4 regions of the Cupriavidus sp. UGS-1 genome follow, and region 2 is predicted to be linked to each of the others. Evidence: predicted binding sites of a transcription regulator. Region 2 holds the regulator's gene; each other region holds the start of a gene.

Region 1 (3,178 bases), on a different contig from region 2:
GGCTGGCCGAGATCCTTCTGCAAATGGGGCTGCAGCAGACGCGCGACGATGTCCGACGCCCCGCCCGGCGGGAAGCCGACCACCAGCCGGACCGGCTTGCCGGGAAAGTCGGCGGCATGGGCGGGCGCGGCCGCGGCGGCGAAGACGGCGGCACAGGCCGCTGCAACGGCCGCGGTGCCAGCCTGGAACCAGCGATGTGACATGGGCCTTGTCTCCTGTATTTCTTGGTGTTGTTGTTGTTGTACGGGCGAGCGCGGTCCGGCCGCGTCGCATCATGGATCGGCGCGCAGTCAGCGTGGGAACGGCAAGGGGAACGCGCCGGCTACTCGGGCGCTTCGGCAGGCTTTGCGGGGAGCACCAGGCGCGCGCGCAGGTTGTCCTTCAGCGCCCGGATCGCAACCGCGATATTGCTGGTGGTCGGATTGAGCATCGACTGCATTCGCAGTCCGCGCACCGTGGCGATCAACAGCTGCGCTTCTTCCGAGGCGACGATATCGGGGCGAATCTGCCCGGTGCGCTGGCCGGCTTCGATATGGCGAGTGATCGCACGGTGCCAGCGCGCGCTGATCGCGGCGAAGGTCGGTCGGACCTGCGGGGCCGGGCCGATCGACTCGAGCATCAGCACGAAGAAGGCGCGAGAGTTTTCGGACGGATCGTCCATGCCTTCGAGGTAGCAATCGATCTCGCAGAAGATCGCGTCCAGGCCGGTCAAGCCCTGCATCCGTGCCAGCAGGCGTTCGCGGTGGGCGTTCGCAATATGCTTGACCAGCTCTTCGAGCAACCGGTCCTTGGTGCCGAAGCGGTGCTGCACCAGGCCGCGGCTATATCCGGCTTCGATGCCGGTCGCTTCCAGCGTCGTGTGCGTGTAGCCGCGGGTCGCGATCAGCCGCGTCGCCGCGGCCATCAGCCGGCGGTCGGACTCGGCGACGCGCTCGGCCTGCGTGCGGCGCGGCCGTTTGATCGGTACCGCGTCAGCGCCATCGGGCAGCGCGCGGCTTTCCGCTCCAGACGAATCGGCCTGGGAGCCGGGGAGGGTGGCAAGTGTCTTGGGCATGCGAGCCAGTGTATTTACAAGCGGTACGTACCGCAAGTTAACGATGTTAGGCGTATACCCGCAGATACTTGCTGGGCGTACCGCAAGTTTTCTGTTTGAGGGCCGGGCGTCCTTAACCGCCGCGGCGCTGCGCCATCCGTTGCCCGATCGCCTGCAAGGTCGACTCCGGCAGCCGGATCGCGAAGGGAAAGATTTCGTGCTCCTCGCGTTCGACATGACGCAGGTAAGCGGCGGCGAACTGCGCCAGCGCTTGCGGCGCCGCGCCGGCCGATCCCTGCTGCACGGCCTCCAGCCACGGCCGGGCCTGGTCCCACAGCGCGTCGAGCGCGTCGTGGTCGTGCTCCAGGGCCCGCATCGCCGACGTCAGCGCCTCGTCGCCGAGCGCGCGAAGGGCGGGGAACAGGTCCTGTTCCTCATCGTCATGGTGCAAGGGCGCGGCAACGGTGAAGTACCGTACGATGCCGGCCGCCGCGGTGCGCGCCTGGTCGTCCGCGCCATGCCGGGCGGTGTGCTCGGCCAGGCGGCCGCACAGCGAGGCAAAACGCCTGATCTTGTCGTGGCAGGCGATCAGCAGTTCGATCGGGGAATCGAATGAAGGAATGGTGGTCGTATTGGGCAGCATGGCGCGCCCATTATCGCGCCGTCGGGTGGGCGCCGTCTGGACGCCATGGTCCAAGCGCCCTTCCGGGGGCGGGCGGGCAATCTTTACCGGCCGGTTCGGCGCGCACCGCACGTGTCCGGCCATTCCAGCGGTGGCGCAGGGCTTGCTTGGCGTCAAGGGATTCCGCTGCGGTTCGACCACTTTAGTGACTCTCTGGAGACCACCATGTCCGATGGAAAACTTGGCATCGCCGGCACGACGTTCATCGCCTTTGCCGTGGCCGGGCTCGCGCTGGCCGCTTCGATGTATCTGGCGTACCTGGCGGCGCCGCCGAAGGGCAGGGCCCTGATCCGCAATGCACTGGATCACGACTCGGGGCCGGGTCCGCAAGGCTGATCCTTTGGCGATGAAGGCGTTGCGCAATCCCAGGTGCCTGCTGCTCGAGAGCCGCTGGCTGGTCCCACGGCATTTCGACGGCATCAGTCTGGGCCCGATCGTGCTGCTTCGGCCGGGCGTTTCGGCCGGGCTGATCGCGCATGAGCTGGTTCATGTGCGCCAGTTCTGGCGCCGGCCGTTCACCCACGGGCCGCGCTATCTGCTGTCAAAGGCCTATCGGCAGGCCTGCGAGGTCGAGGCCTACCGTGCGCAGCTGGAAGCCGCGGGAAGGACGCCATCTCGCATTGCCAATCTGGCGCGCTACCTGGCGACAAAGTACCGGCTCGATCTCGACGAGGAGACGGCGGCGCGGCTGCTTTCCGCCGTTTCCGCCGACGATTCGCCACCGTGATCCCGCCAGCGCCGCCGGCGCGATTCCAGGGCGCCGGCCACGATTCCGGTAGAATCCCGGCCATGTCGCGCGTCGTTGCCATCCTCCTGATGCTGTTGCTGCCGCTGCAGGCCATGGCCGCGGTGGACCGGCAGTTCGCGCACGCCTCCGAGGCCATGCTCGAGCACATGGTCGCGCATGCCGAGCATGTGCCGCACCATCACGACGAGGACGGTGCGATGCACGAGGACGACTCGACGGCCTCGGCATCGCATCAGCTGGACTTCGATTTCGCGTCCGGCCTGTACGGCACCGTCGGCCTCGCGTTTTCGGTACCGCTGGTGCCGCCGCGCTACCTGACGCCGTCATTCCTTCCTGGGCCCATTCCCAGTCCCTTCAGCAGTCCGCCTTTACGTCCGCCTCACGCCGCCGCCTGACGGCGGGGAAGCGTTCGTTCCATGTCTGCGCCGCGCCGGCACCGGCGCGGCACCCCGTCGCATCGTCGATCCGCTTTCGTTGCGTTGGGGTGTTTCATGCAGAAGATATTGTTCATTGCGACAGCCGTCGTGCTGACGCGCATTGCCTGTGCGCAGGCGCCGGCAGGCCAGGCCGCGCCCGCCGACCTGCACGCGCTGTTCGAAGCCGCGTGGGCGCATTCGGTCGCGCTGCAGGCCGCCGAAGGTCGGCGGGGGGAGGCGGCCGCCAGCCGCGTGCAGGCCGACGCCTGGATGGCCGGCCCGCCGGTGGCCGAACTGCG
Region 2 (3,178 bases):
TTCATGTTGTGGTGTGCGGCCTGTCTTTGCATCTGCGTCCGTGACACCCGGACGCGCTGGAGATTGGTCGATTCAGCGGCGCGCGTTCCGCTTCAGGGACGCCTGCCGCCATTCATCGCGCAGCCGACCGGGATGCTTGCCGCATCGGGTCCGCGCGCTTCTCATCGGTGCATCGATTGCCGGTCCGTTCCGGCAGAAGATCGTCCGCCCGTCTCCCGAAATCGGTCGGCGGAAGGACCAGCGCGTCGCGCCGTCTCCCCTGTTGCGGCCGACACGCCCGGACAGCCGCGACCGTCCGGAATGCGAGACAACTTGGTCATGGCCTGGCGTGCAGCCTGTCGGGCCCCTCGCTGCCACGCCGCTGGCCGGTATTCTTGGCCGATGTCGACATCGGATGTTCTAGCCGGACAGTGCGGGGAGGGAGATGGGTATGGAAACCCATGAGTGCCGTGACAGACGCCTGGATCAAGCGCGACCGGGCGACCACGACACCTGCGCGAAAGCGGCCCGGTCGCCGTGGCTTCCCGCGATTGTATGGCATTCCCGCGCCGGCCTGCAACCGCGGCCTTCGCGGGCGGGCGGCGCCCGGCCTCACAGTGTCAGGCAGAAGCCGTGCGCGGCCAGCGTCTCGGGAAGCATCGCGGCCCGCGCAAGACCGGCCGCGCCGAACAGCGCGACCGCCGCGCCGATGCCGCGGCGGACCCATGGCCGGCGCGCCAGCACGCGCAGGCCCGCCGACAGGCTCGACAGCATCAGCAGATTGGGCAGCGTACCGACGCCGAAGGCCAGCATCACCAGCGCGCCCGACGCGGCGCTGCCGGCCAGCAAGGCCAGCGCGAGCGCGGCGTAGACCATGCCGCAGGGCACCAGCCCCCAGGCCAGTCCGGCGACGTAGCGGCGCAACAGGCGCCGGGCGCCGCGCGGGGCGGCGCCGGTTTCCTTGCGCGCGATGGCCCTTGCGCCCCAGCGCGCCCAGCGCGCGGCGAGCCGCCGCGCCACGGCATCGACGCCGGGGATCGTTCCAACCAGCCGCGCGGCACCCAACGTCCACAGCCCCGCCAGCAGCAGGCTCGCGCTGCCGGCCGCGAACAGCGCCCGCTGCACGGGCAGATACTGCGCCTTCCAGGCGGCCGCGCCGACCGCGCCCAGCAATGCGCCGAGCAAGGCGTAGGCGCTCAGGCGGCCGGCATGCAGCACCAGCAGTTCGCGCACCCACGCCGCGCGGCTGCGGTACAGCGCCACCGGCGCGGCCTGCCCGGCATCGTTGCCCTCGAGCACCAGCGCGATGCCGCCGCACATCGCCGCACAGTGGACGCCGCCCAACAGCGCCAGCAGAAACACGCTGGCCAGTACGCCGATCGCCATGTCAGGCTCCCCTCGCCGGCATGGAGCACGGTAGAATGGCCGCTTGCTTCACGCCCATCGCCCCCATCGCGCCGTCGATGGCAGTCCCTTCCCTTCGCGCGGATTCCAATTGCTGAACGCCATTCCCCTGAACGACCAATCGACCCGCTGCTCCACCTGCTCGCTGGGACAGCTGTGCCTGCCGGTCGGCATGTCGGCGCAGGACGTCGAGAAGATGGACACGCTGGTGCAGGAGCGCGTGCGCGTGCGCAAGGGCGAACCGCTGTATCGCCTCGGCGATCCGCTCGACGCGGTCTATGCGATCCGCTTCGGCACGCTGAAGACCCACGTGACGATGGAAGACGGCCGCGCGCAGATCACCGGCTTTCATCTGCCCGGCGAAGTGGTCGGCTTCGATGGGCTGACCGAGATGCGGCATGCGTCGGACGCGACCGCGCTCGAGGACACCGAGGTCTGCGTGGTGCGCTACGACGAGATCCAGACGCTGTCGGCCTCGCTGCCTTCGCTGCAGCACCAGTTCATGCGGCTGATGAGCCGGGAAATCACGCAGGACCAGATGATGCTGATCACGCTGGGCTCGATGCGCGCGGAGGAGCGGCTGGCGGGCTTCCTGATCAGCCTGTCCGAGCGCCTGTCGGCACGCGGCTATTCGCCGTCCGAGTTCGTGCTGCGGATGAGCCGCGAGGAAATCGGCAGCTATCTGGGCCTGAAGCTCGAGACCGTCAGCCGGCTGTTCTCGCGCTTCGCCGAGGCCGGCCTGATCCAGATCCGCCAGCGCCACGTGAAGCTGGTCGACATGGACGGCATCCGCCAGCTGCTGGGCAAGACCGCCTGCTGATCCCCGCGCGGCAGTCGCGGCAGTGACGCCCGCGGCAGCCGCTGCCAGCATTGCCATCGCCCTACTCCAGTTCGTCGGCCGCCGACATCGGCGACGACATCGGGGCCAGCATCGATGCCGGCAGCATGCACAGCGTCAGCGCGCTGGACAGCGCGCACACCGCCCACGCGACCGCGAAGCCGATCGTATAGATGGCGCCGTGCGACAGCTCGAGCGGCCGCCCGAAGACGCGCAGATCGCGCGGATCGATCAGCGAAAACACCAGCACGAAGGCCACGGCCGCGCCGACGAAGGCGGGCCACAGCACCCACATCAGCCAGCGCGCCTTCATGGCCGTGCCACCGATCGGGGATCGACCGCGTCGCGCGAGTCCTGCGTGGCAGCCGAAGCCGCCACCGCCGCCGGCGTCGCCGCCTGCCGGACCAGCAGCCCCTGACGCACCACGCCGTCGACGATCGGCCGGTCCGCGTGCCGCAGCGCGACCCAGATCGTCACCGCACAGCCGATCATCGCCAGCGCCGGGCCACTGATCAGCAGCCACGGCCACGGCTCCTTCCACCACGGTTTGCATTGGGACATGTCGATGCCTCGTTACGGTTGGTCGGGAACGAAAAAGCGGGTGGACTGCCGCACCTGCACGCGCTCGGCTCCGGGCCCGGCCCCAGGCGCTGCGGGCGAGCCGCTGACGACGATGTCGACCACATGGGTGCCCGACGCGGCCTGCTCCAGCGGCACGCGCAGCCGCAGCGGCAGCAGCCGGTTCGATGTAGGCGCCAGATGGCCGGCAGCGCGCTCGTATTCGACGGACAGCCCCGGCAGGCCAGGACTTTCCGCCGCGATGGCCACGTCCAGTTCGCCTTCGGTGGTATTGATCAGCTGCAGCCGGTAGACGTTCTCGATCCAGCGCCCTTCCACTTCGCGCGCCAGCGCCTGCCGGTCGCGGATGATGTCCACCTTCAGCGGCGTGCGCACCGC
Region 3 (3,178 bases), on a different contig from region 2:
ACAGGTCGGCGTGGGCCGCACGCTGACCCTTGCGGCCGTCGTCGTCGACAGCAACGGCAGGGACGTCACCGCCCAGGGCAGCTACGCGTGGACCTCGTCCGATCCCGCGGTCGCCACGGTGACACCAAGCGCCAACGTCGCCGGCGCCGCGGTCGTGACCGGCATCGCCGCGGGTACCGTCACCGTGCAGGTCGCCGCGACCATCAACGGTGCCGACGGCAAGGCGATCGCGCTGCCGGTGCAGACCGCCACGATCACGGTCGCGGCCAGCCACAACTACAGCCTCGCGGTGTCGCATCCGCTACTGACCTTGGCCAATGGCGAAACGCGGCAGATCCGCGCCACGCTGCTCGATGGCGACGGCATCGATGTGTCCGCCGCCGTGCACGACTGGGCCTGGGCGAGTTCGGCTGCCGGCATCCAGCTGAGTGCAGATCGCGAGCGCGCGACGCTGCACGGCGTCAATCCGTCGACCAGCAGCACGGTCGAGGGCACGGTCACGATCGGCGTGACGGCGCCTAATGGCGCCGCGTTGGCCGCCCGAATCGCGGTCGTCGTGCTGAAGAACGGCAGCTACGGCTACACGCTCGAGCTGCTGCGCAACGGCACGCCGATCGATGCGATCTCGATCCTGAACGGCTATCCGGCAACGCTGTCGGCGCGCGTGATGCGCAGCGACGGCACCGATGCGACCGCGCAGTTCGACGGCCAATGGTCGTACGCGAGCACCTCGCCGTCGCTGTCGGTCGTACCAACCGCAAGCGGGCGCGGCTTCACGTTGAATACCAGCCGTCCCAATGGCGCCGATCCGCTGCAGAGCCTGTTGAAAATCACCGCCACCAGCAAACAGCTCGATGCCACGCCGAGCGCCGGCCTGACGGTGACCGAGCAGCCGACCTGGGCGCTGGTCTACGATGGCCCGCAGCCGCTGCGTATCGCGACGATGCCGCCGCTGCCGATTCCGGTCACCGCGACCGTCAGGCATCGCGGCACCGCGCTGACCTTCGTCGAATGCGAGGCATGGGACTGGCAACAGTCAGGCAATATCGCCGTGACCCCGGCCACGCATCCGGGCCAGGTCGGCGTGACGCCGCTGACCCCTGGCGAGTTCTCGCTGACCGCGAGCTGCAGCGTCAGGCAAAGCGGGCAGCGATTGTCGGTGACGATCAACGGCAGCGCGATCTGAACACGTCGTTCCCGTGCAAGCGGCCCCAGCGCTTTTCAAAGCCACTGGGTCCCCGCCTGCGCGGGGACGACGTTGAGGTGTTCGGATACGCAGCGTACCCATTTCTGCGTGACCGCAGTCCGCCGCTCAGAACCGGTATCCGAGGCCAACGCTGAACAGCCACGGGTCGAGCTTGACCTCCGACACCTTGGCGCCGGCCGCCTTCACATCGCTGGACAGCCACACCTTCTTGATGTCCGCATTCAGGAACCAGTTGCGCGTCAGCCGGTAGTCCATGCCGATCTGCAGCGCGGGCGCGATGCTCCAGCGGTCCAGCGACAGCGTATTGCCGGCGATATCGGCGTCCCAGATCCGCGTGAAGTTCAACCCCGCGCCGACATAGGGCCGCAACGTGGCGTGCGGGCGGAAGTGATACTGCAGCAGCAGCGTCGGCGGCAGATGCTTGAACGATCCGATCCGGTTGCCGTCGAGATAGACGTCCTGCTTCTGCGGAACGGTCAGCACCAGTTCCGCGGCGAGGTGCGGCGTGAAGAAGTAGGTGACATCCAGCTCGGGGATCCACTTGTTGTTGACGCCGATCCGGTCCGAGGCACCGGCGCCGCCGACGGGGTCGGACTTCTGTGCAAAGTCGAGATAGGTGCCGCGCAGGCGGACCATCCAGTTGCCTTCGGGTTCGGTGCCGGATGGGTGGGCGGCGGCATCTGCCGCGCCGGCGTGCAGCGGGGTAAAGGCCATCATCGCGGCCGCCACGGCGGCCATTGCCAATCGGGTACGAGGAGATTGCATCGGGCTCATGTTGTTATCGACAGGACTGGGAAAGACCCCATGCCGAGTGTGCCGTTGCCGGCCTCTGACCCGTTTGACCTAAAGCAAAGGTCCATGCCGTCGTTCCCGCGCAGGCGGGAACCCAGCGTCTTTGAAAGCCACTGGGTCCCCGCATACGCGGGGACGACAAAGTGCCGGGCAAGAAAAAAGCCGGCAAAGCCGGCTTCGTCGAACTGCGGTGCCTGAGGCAGGATCGCGCCTAGCCCTTGCCCTGCGGTTTGCGCACGATGCGGATCGGTTTCTCCTGCGCGGCGGGCGCGGAGTTGGTCGTATTGCTCGACGTATTGCTGTCGCAGCTGTTGCAGCCGCCGCTGTCGCAGCCGGTGGCGCAACCCGATGCCACCGCCTGCGGCGCCAGCCGTGCCACCAGCCGCGCGCGCCATCCGCGTGCTTGCGCGCCGCCGAGGCTTGCCGCCAGCGCCGCCTTGACGCGCTCGCGCGTGCGCGGCATGTAGCGCGCCGCCACCGACAGCGCGCACACCAGCACGATCAGCGGCACCAGCACGGATTCGACGACGTGATAGAGCGACATGATGGCTTCCGAATGCCTCAGCTGAACAGCAGCGCCACGCGGTAGGTCACGAATGCCGCCAGATAGCCCAGGCCCGCCAGATACAGCGTGGAGGCCGCCATTACCTTCCACGAGTTCGTTTCACGGCGGATCACGGCCAGCGTCGAGATGCACTGCGGGGCGAACACGAACCACGCCAGCAGCGCGAGCGCGGTGGCCAGCGACCATTGCGCGGCGATCATCGGCGCGAGCTGCGCGGCCACGGTGTCCTCGCTGCCCGACAGCGCGTAGACGGTCGCCAGCGCGCCGACCGCGACCTCGCGCGCGGCCAGGCCCGGCACCAGCGCGATACAGATCTGCCAGTTGAAGCCGACCGGCGCGAACACCTTCTCCAGCGCATGGCCGATCATGCCGGCGAAGCTGTAGTCGATCGGCGGCAGCGTCGCGCCTTCGGGCGGGGACGGGAAGGTCGCCAGGAACCACAGCAGCACGGTGAGCGTCAGGATCACCTTGCCGACGCGCGACAGGAAGATGCGGGCGCGTTCCCACAAGCCGATCAGCACATCGCGCGGATTCGGAATGCGGTAGGCCGGCAGCTCCATCAGCAGCGGATGCTCGGTGCGGTCGCGGCGGAAGAACTTCAGCGCATAGGCGAC
Region 4 (3,178 bases), on a different contig from region 2:
CCGATGCCGAAAACAACGCCAGCCAGAAGTGCAAAGAACCCAGGCATCGTTTCCTCTCAAGCGTCAAGCAGATGGCGGGCGACGAAGACGGTAACGAATCCGGACGCCATGAAGGTGAGAGTGGCCACCAGCGAGCGCGCCGAGAGGCGCGAGATGCCGCACACGCCGTGCCCGCTCGTGCATCCCGCCCCGTAACGCGCGCCTACCCCCACGAGCAGTCCTGCCACGGTCAGTGTGCCGAAGCCGGCGTCGATTCGCGGCATCGGCAGCTGCGCGAATACTCCGTACATGAGTGGAGCGCCCATGAGTCCGGCAATGAATGCCACGCGCCAGGCGACATCGCCGCGCACCGGCGTGAGCAGTCCGCCAAGCACGCCGCTGATGCCGGCGATCCGGCCATTTAGCAGAACGAACATGGCGGCGGCGATGCCGATGATTATGCCGCCCGCCAGCGAAGCCAATGGAGTGAAGGCACTCCAGTCGATCGTCATGGGGCTATTCCTTAGGACAGTACAGCGGAAACTGGATCCGGCTCCGACACAGCGGGGCTCGTGAGCAGCGGCTCAATTATTCAGCCGATTGCCGGGAAGCGAGGGACAGCTGGGGCTGGCGGCGCGGATGCCTCCGCTCCAAGGGCATAACCCGACCGCATCCGGTGAAGACCCGGTCGGGCCCTCTCATTCCTCTCGGCCATCAGAGCCATTCCGGCGTACGCCCCTAGTGTGCGTCGTTCGAAGTTGATACCGTGGCCGGCTCCGATTTGTCAGCACGCTGAGCCGGATGGCGAACCAGCAGGACCGGACGCGTCGAGCGATGGACCACACCCTGCGCCACGCTGCCCATCAGCAATCGCTGCATCCCCCTTCGACCATGCGTGCCCATGACAATCAGGTCCGCATTCCACTCTTGCGCCTCGAGCTCGATCGTCGCCGCCACCCTTCCGGGCGCCACCGAGGTTTTTCGCAGCTTCGTACAATGCTCTACACCGGCCCCCGCCAGCGACGCCGCGGCGTCCTGCAGAACCGCTTCCCCGTAAGTCAGCAACGCCTCGGTGACGCCGCCCGGATCGTATGGGCCTATGCCGTAGTAGATATCGGTACTGTCGACAACATACAAGGCCTGGACTATCGCGCCGCAGCTCTGCGCAAGACGGGCTGCCTGCATTACTGCCAATCGGGACAATTCGCTGCCATCCACCGCTACCAGAATTCGTTTGTACATGATCATGCCCCTTCGCCACTTGTAAATGCGCGTGAGACAAGCATATGAGCGCGCACCGTCCAGCTATTGATTTGCATCAAGCTCCCTGGCTTCTCTTGCCGCTATTGTCTGACCGGACCTTGCAGCGCCAATGCTGCCGGAGCAGGCCACCTGTGTCCGTGGCAGCCACACGACCCCAAGGAGACATCCATGCAGACAACGCTTGTACCGCAGCGACATCGAACCCGTGGCAGCACTGGACCATCGAACCGTCGCGTGTACGACCAGGAGGATATGTGCCGAGTGGAAACGCTCCAGGCGGCAGGGGAGCGTTTGCGAATCGTCATTGATCGCCCTTCCCTGCCGAGAGCGCTCGTCGTGATGCTGTACGCAGGCAAAGCCTCATCGCGCATCGCATCGGCGAACTACTTCTGCCGCAAGCTGTGGAAGCTGGGGTACGCAACTGCCTTGATCGACATTGCCCCTCACCGTCACCGGCACTCGGCCGACACTTTCCACAGACATACGGATCTCGTGCACCGCGTCGCCCGCGTCGCGGAATGGCTTGAATCCGAGGCGCCGTGCGGTCCGATACCTCTGGTATGTGTAGCAGCAGGCGAGCTGGCGTCAGAGGCGACGATGGCGGTGGCCGGTCATGCTACGTTCTGCGCCTTGGTGACCCTGCGCGGTCCGCGAGACCTGGCCAGGAGCGCGAATCAGGATGCCTGCCCTATTCCTGCGTTGGCTATTGTCGGAGGCAACAGCTCGGACACCACCGCGCCAAACCGTGGCGACGGGTCGGCTGACTGTCAGTGCAGCCGGTCGTCGCTGGTGCGAACACTGGGGGGAACCTTTGACCAGCCGGCTGAACTGTCCCAAGCTGTCTCACTCTGCACCGACTGGCTTGAGACTACTATCCCACGCCAAGCGCCGTCGTCTCGGTAACCGCCGGGTAACGGGCCCTCGTTGCCGCACAGGCTTCACAGCGTGGCATCGTCGCCAAACAAGCCATGTCGAATTGCATACCGAACCAACGCCGCCTCGTTTGGCAAGCCGAGCTTCTCCATCAGACGCATCTTGTACGTGCTGATCGTCTTCGCACTGACACACAGGCCGGCGGCGATCGCCGAGACCGTTTCTCCCAGAACCAGTCTTCGGAACACCTCCATCTCGCGATCCGATAGAGAGAGATGGGGCAATTGCTCCGTCCCGCCCTGAAGCCCGGTGGCAAGCTTTTCCCCGATCGCCTGGCTGACGTAGGTGCCACCGGATGCGACCTTGCCGGTTGCGGCGACCAATTCCGTGGCGGCGCTTTCCTTGGTGAGATAGCCGGACGCGCCGGCTCGGAAAGCCCTGCGCACGTACTCTTCCTCGGCATGCATCGTCAGCACCAGTATCCGCAGCCCAGGAAACTCCGTCCGAATCTGCTTAATCAGCTCCAGCCCACTGCGCCCTGGCATGGACAGATCGAGCACGATCACATCGCTGCGGTGTTGCCGCAGCTGGCTGCACACCTGCGTCCCATCTTCGGCTTCCGCCACGACCTCGAAACCACCGGCCCGTTCAAGAATGTGCCGGACGCCGTCTCGTACGACGGCATGGTCGTCCGCGATGAAGACCTTGATCATTGTTTCCCCCCGCTCGGGATCACGTCCGACTGCGGGAAACGAACAGCCAGTCGGAAGCCGCCGCCCGGTCGATACTCCATTGTTGCAGCGCCGCCTAGCAGGCGCGCGCGCTCGCGCACCCCTACGAGCCCCATCGATCTTCCTTCGGTAGATGGCGCCGTGCGGCCGTCCCAGCCGATACCGTTGTCCTGCACCACCAGCTCGTATTGCCCGTCGACGAGTTCAAAGCGGATCTCCACATCCGATGCGCGCGAATGCCGTACCACGTTGTTCAGTGCCTCCTGGACAATGCGAAAGACGGCGACCGCAGCCTGCTCGGCAAGATCGATATCCTCACTGGCGGTCACGCT

The links. The regulator FNR, encoded in region 2, switches genes on or off when oxygen is low (the NO sensors DNR and NnrR bind a similar motif). The targets are predictions, from matches to a motif close to TTGATNNNNATCAA.
Region 1: the regulator FNR is predicted to act here: its motif matches at 1,819-1,832, upstream of LRR16_RS08695 (hemerythrin domain-containing protein).
Region 3: the regulator FNR is predicted to act here: its motif matches at 2,046-2,059, upstream of LRR16_RS08440 (OmpW family protein).
Region 4: the regulator FNR is predicted to act here: its motif matches at 1,288-1,301, upstream of LRR16_RS06415 (universal stress protein).

Annotation. Positions count from the first base shown of each region.
Region 1 covers NZ_JAJQJF010000005.1:31,406-34,583, forward strand. Annotated here, with positions in the region: gene LRR16_RS08685 (tripartite tricarboxylate transporter substrate binding protein) at 1-203, opposite strand, end outside; gene LRR16_RS08690 (TetR/AcrR family transcriptional regulator) at 323-1,054, opposite strand; gene LRR16_RS08695 (hemerythrin domain-containing protein) at 1,167-1,676, opposite strand; gene LRR16_RS08700 (hypothetical protein) at 1,881-2,051, shown strand; gene LRR16_RS08705 (hypothetical protein) at 2,071-2,442, shown strand; gene LRR16_RS08710 (hypothetical protein) at 2,505-2,858, shown strand; gene LRR16_RS08715 (TolC family protein) at 3,150-3,178, shown strand, end outside.
Region 2 covers NZ_JAJQJF010000033.1:11,441-14,618, reverse strand. Annotated here, with positions in the region: gene scpB (SMC-Scp complex subunit ScpB) at 1-5, opposite strand, end outside; gene LRR16_RS24255 (sulfite exporter TauE/SafE family protein) at 592-1,365, opposite strand; gene fnr (fumarate/nitrate reduction transcriptional regulator Fnr) at 1,556-2,203, shown strand; gene LRR16_RS24245 (hypothetical protein) at 2,265-2,534, opposite strand; gene LRR16_RS24240 (FixH family protein) at 2,531-2,782, opposite strand; gene ccoG (cytochrome c oxidase accessory protein CcoG) at 2,795-3,178, opposite strand, start outside.
Region 3 covers NZ_JAJQJF010000004.1:410,466-413,643, reverse strand. Annotated here, with positions in the region: gene LRR16_RS08445 (hypothetical protein) at 1-1,186, shown strand, start outside; gene LRR16_RS08440 (OmpW family protein) at 1,313-1,981, opposite strand; gene LRR16_RS08435 (DUF6587 family protein) at 2,211-2,543, opposite strand; gene LRR16_RS08430 (ferrous iron transporter B) at 2,561-3,178, opposite strand, start outside.
Region 4 covers NZ_JAJQJF010000003.1:343,771-346,948, reverse strand. Annotated here, with positions in the region: gene LRR16_RS06425 (YeeE/YedE family protein) at 1-47, opposite strand, end outside; gene LRR16_RS06420 (YeeE/YedE family protein) at 57-491, opposite strand; gene LRR16_RS06415 (universal stress protein) at 718-1,221, opposite strand; gene LRR16_RS06410 (response regulator transcription factor) at 2,181-2,828, opposite strand; gene LRR16_RS06405 (PAS domain-containing sensor histidine kinase) at 2,825-3,178, opposite strand, start outside.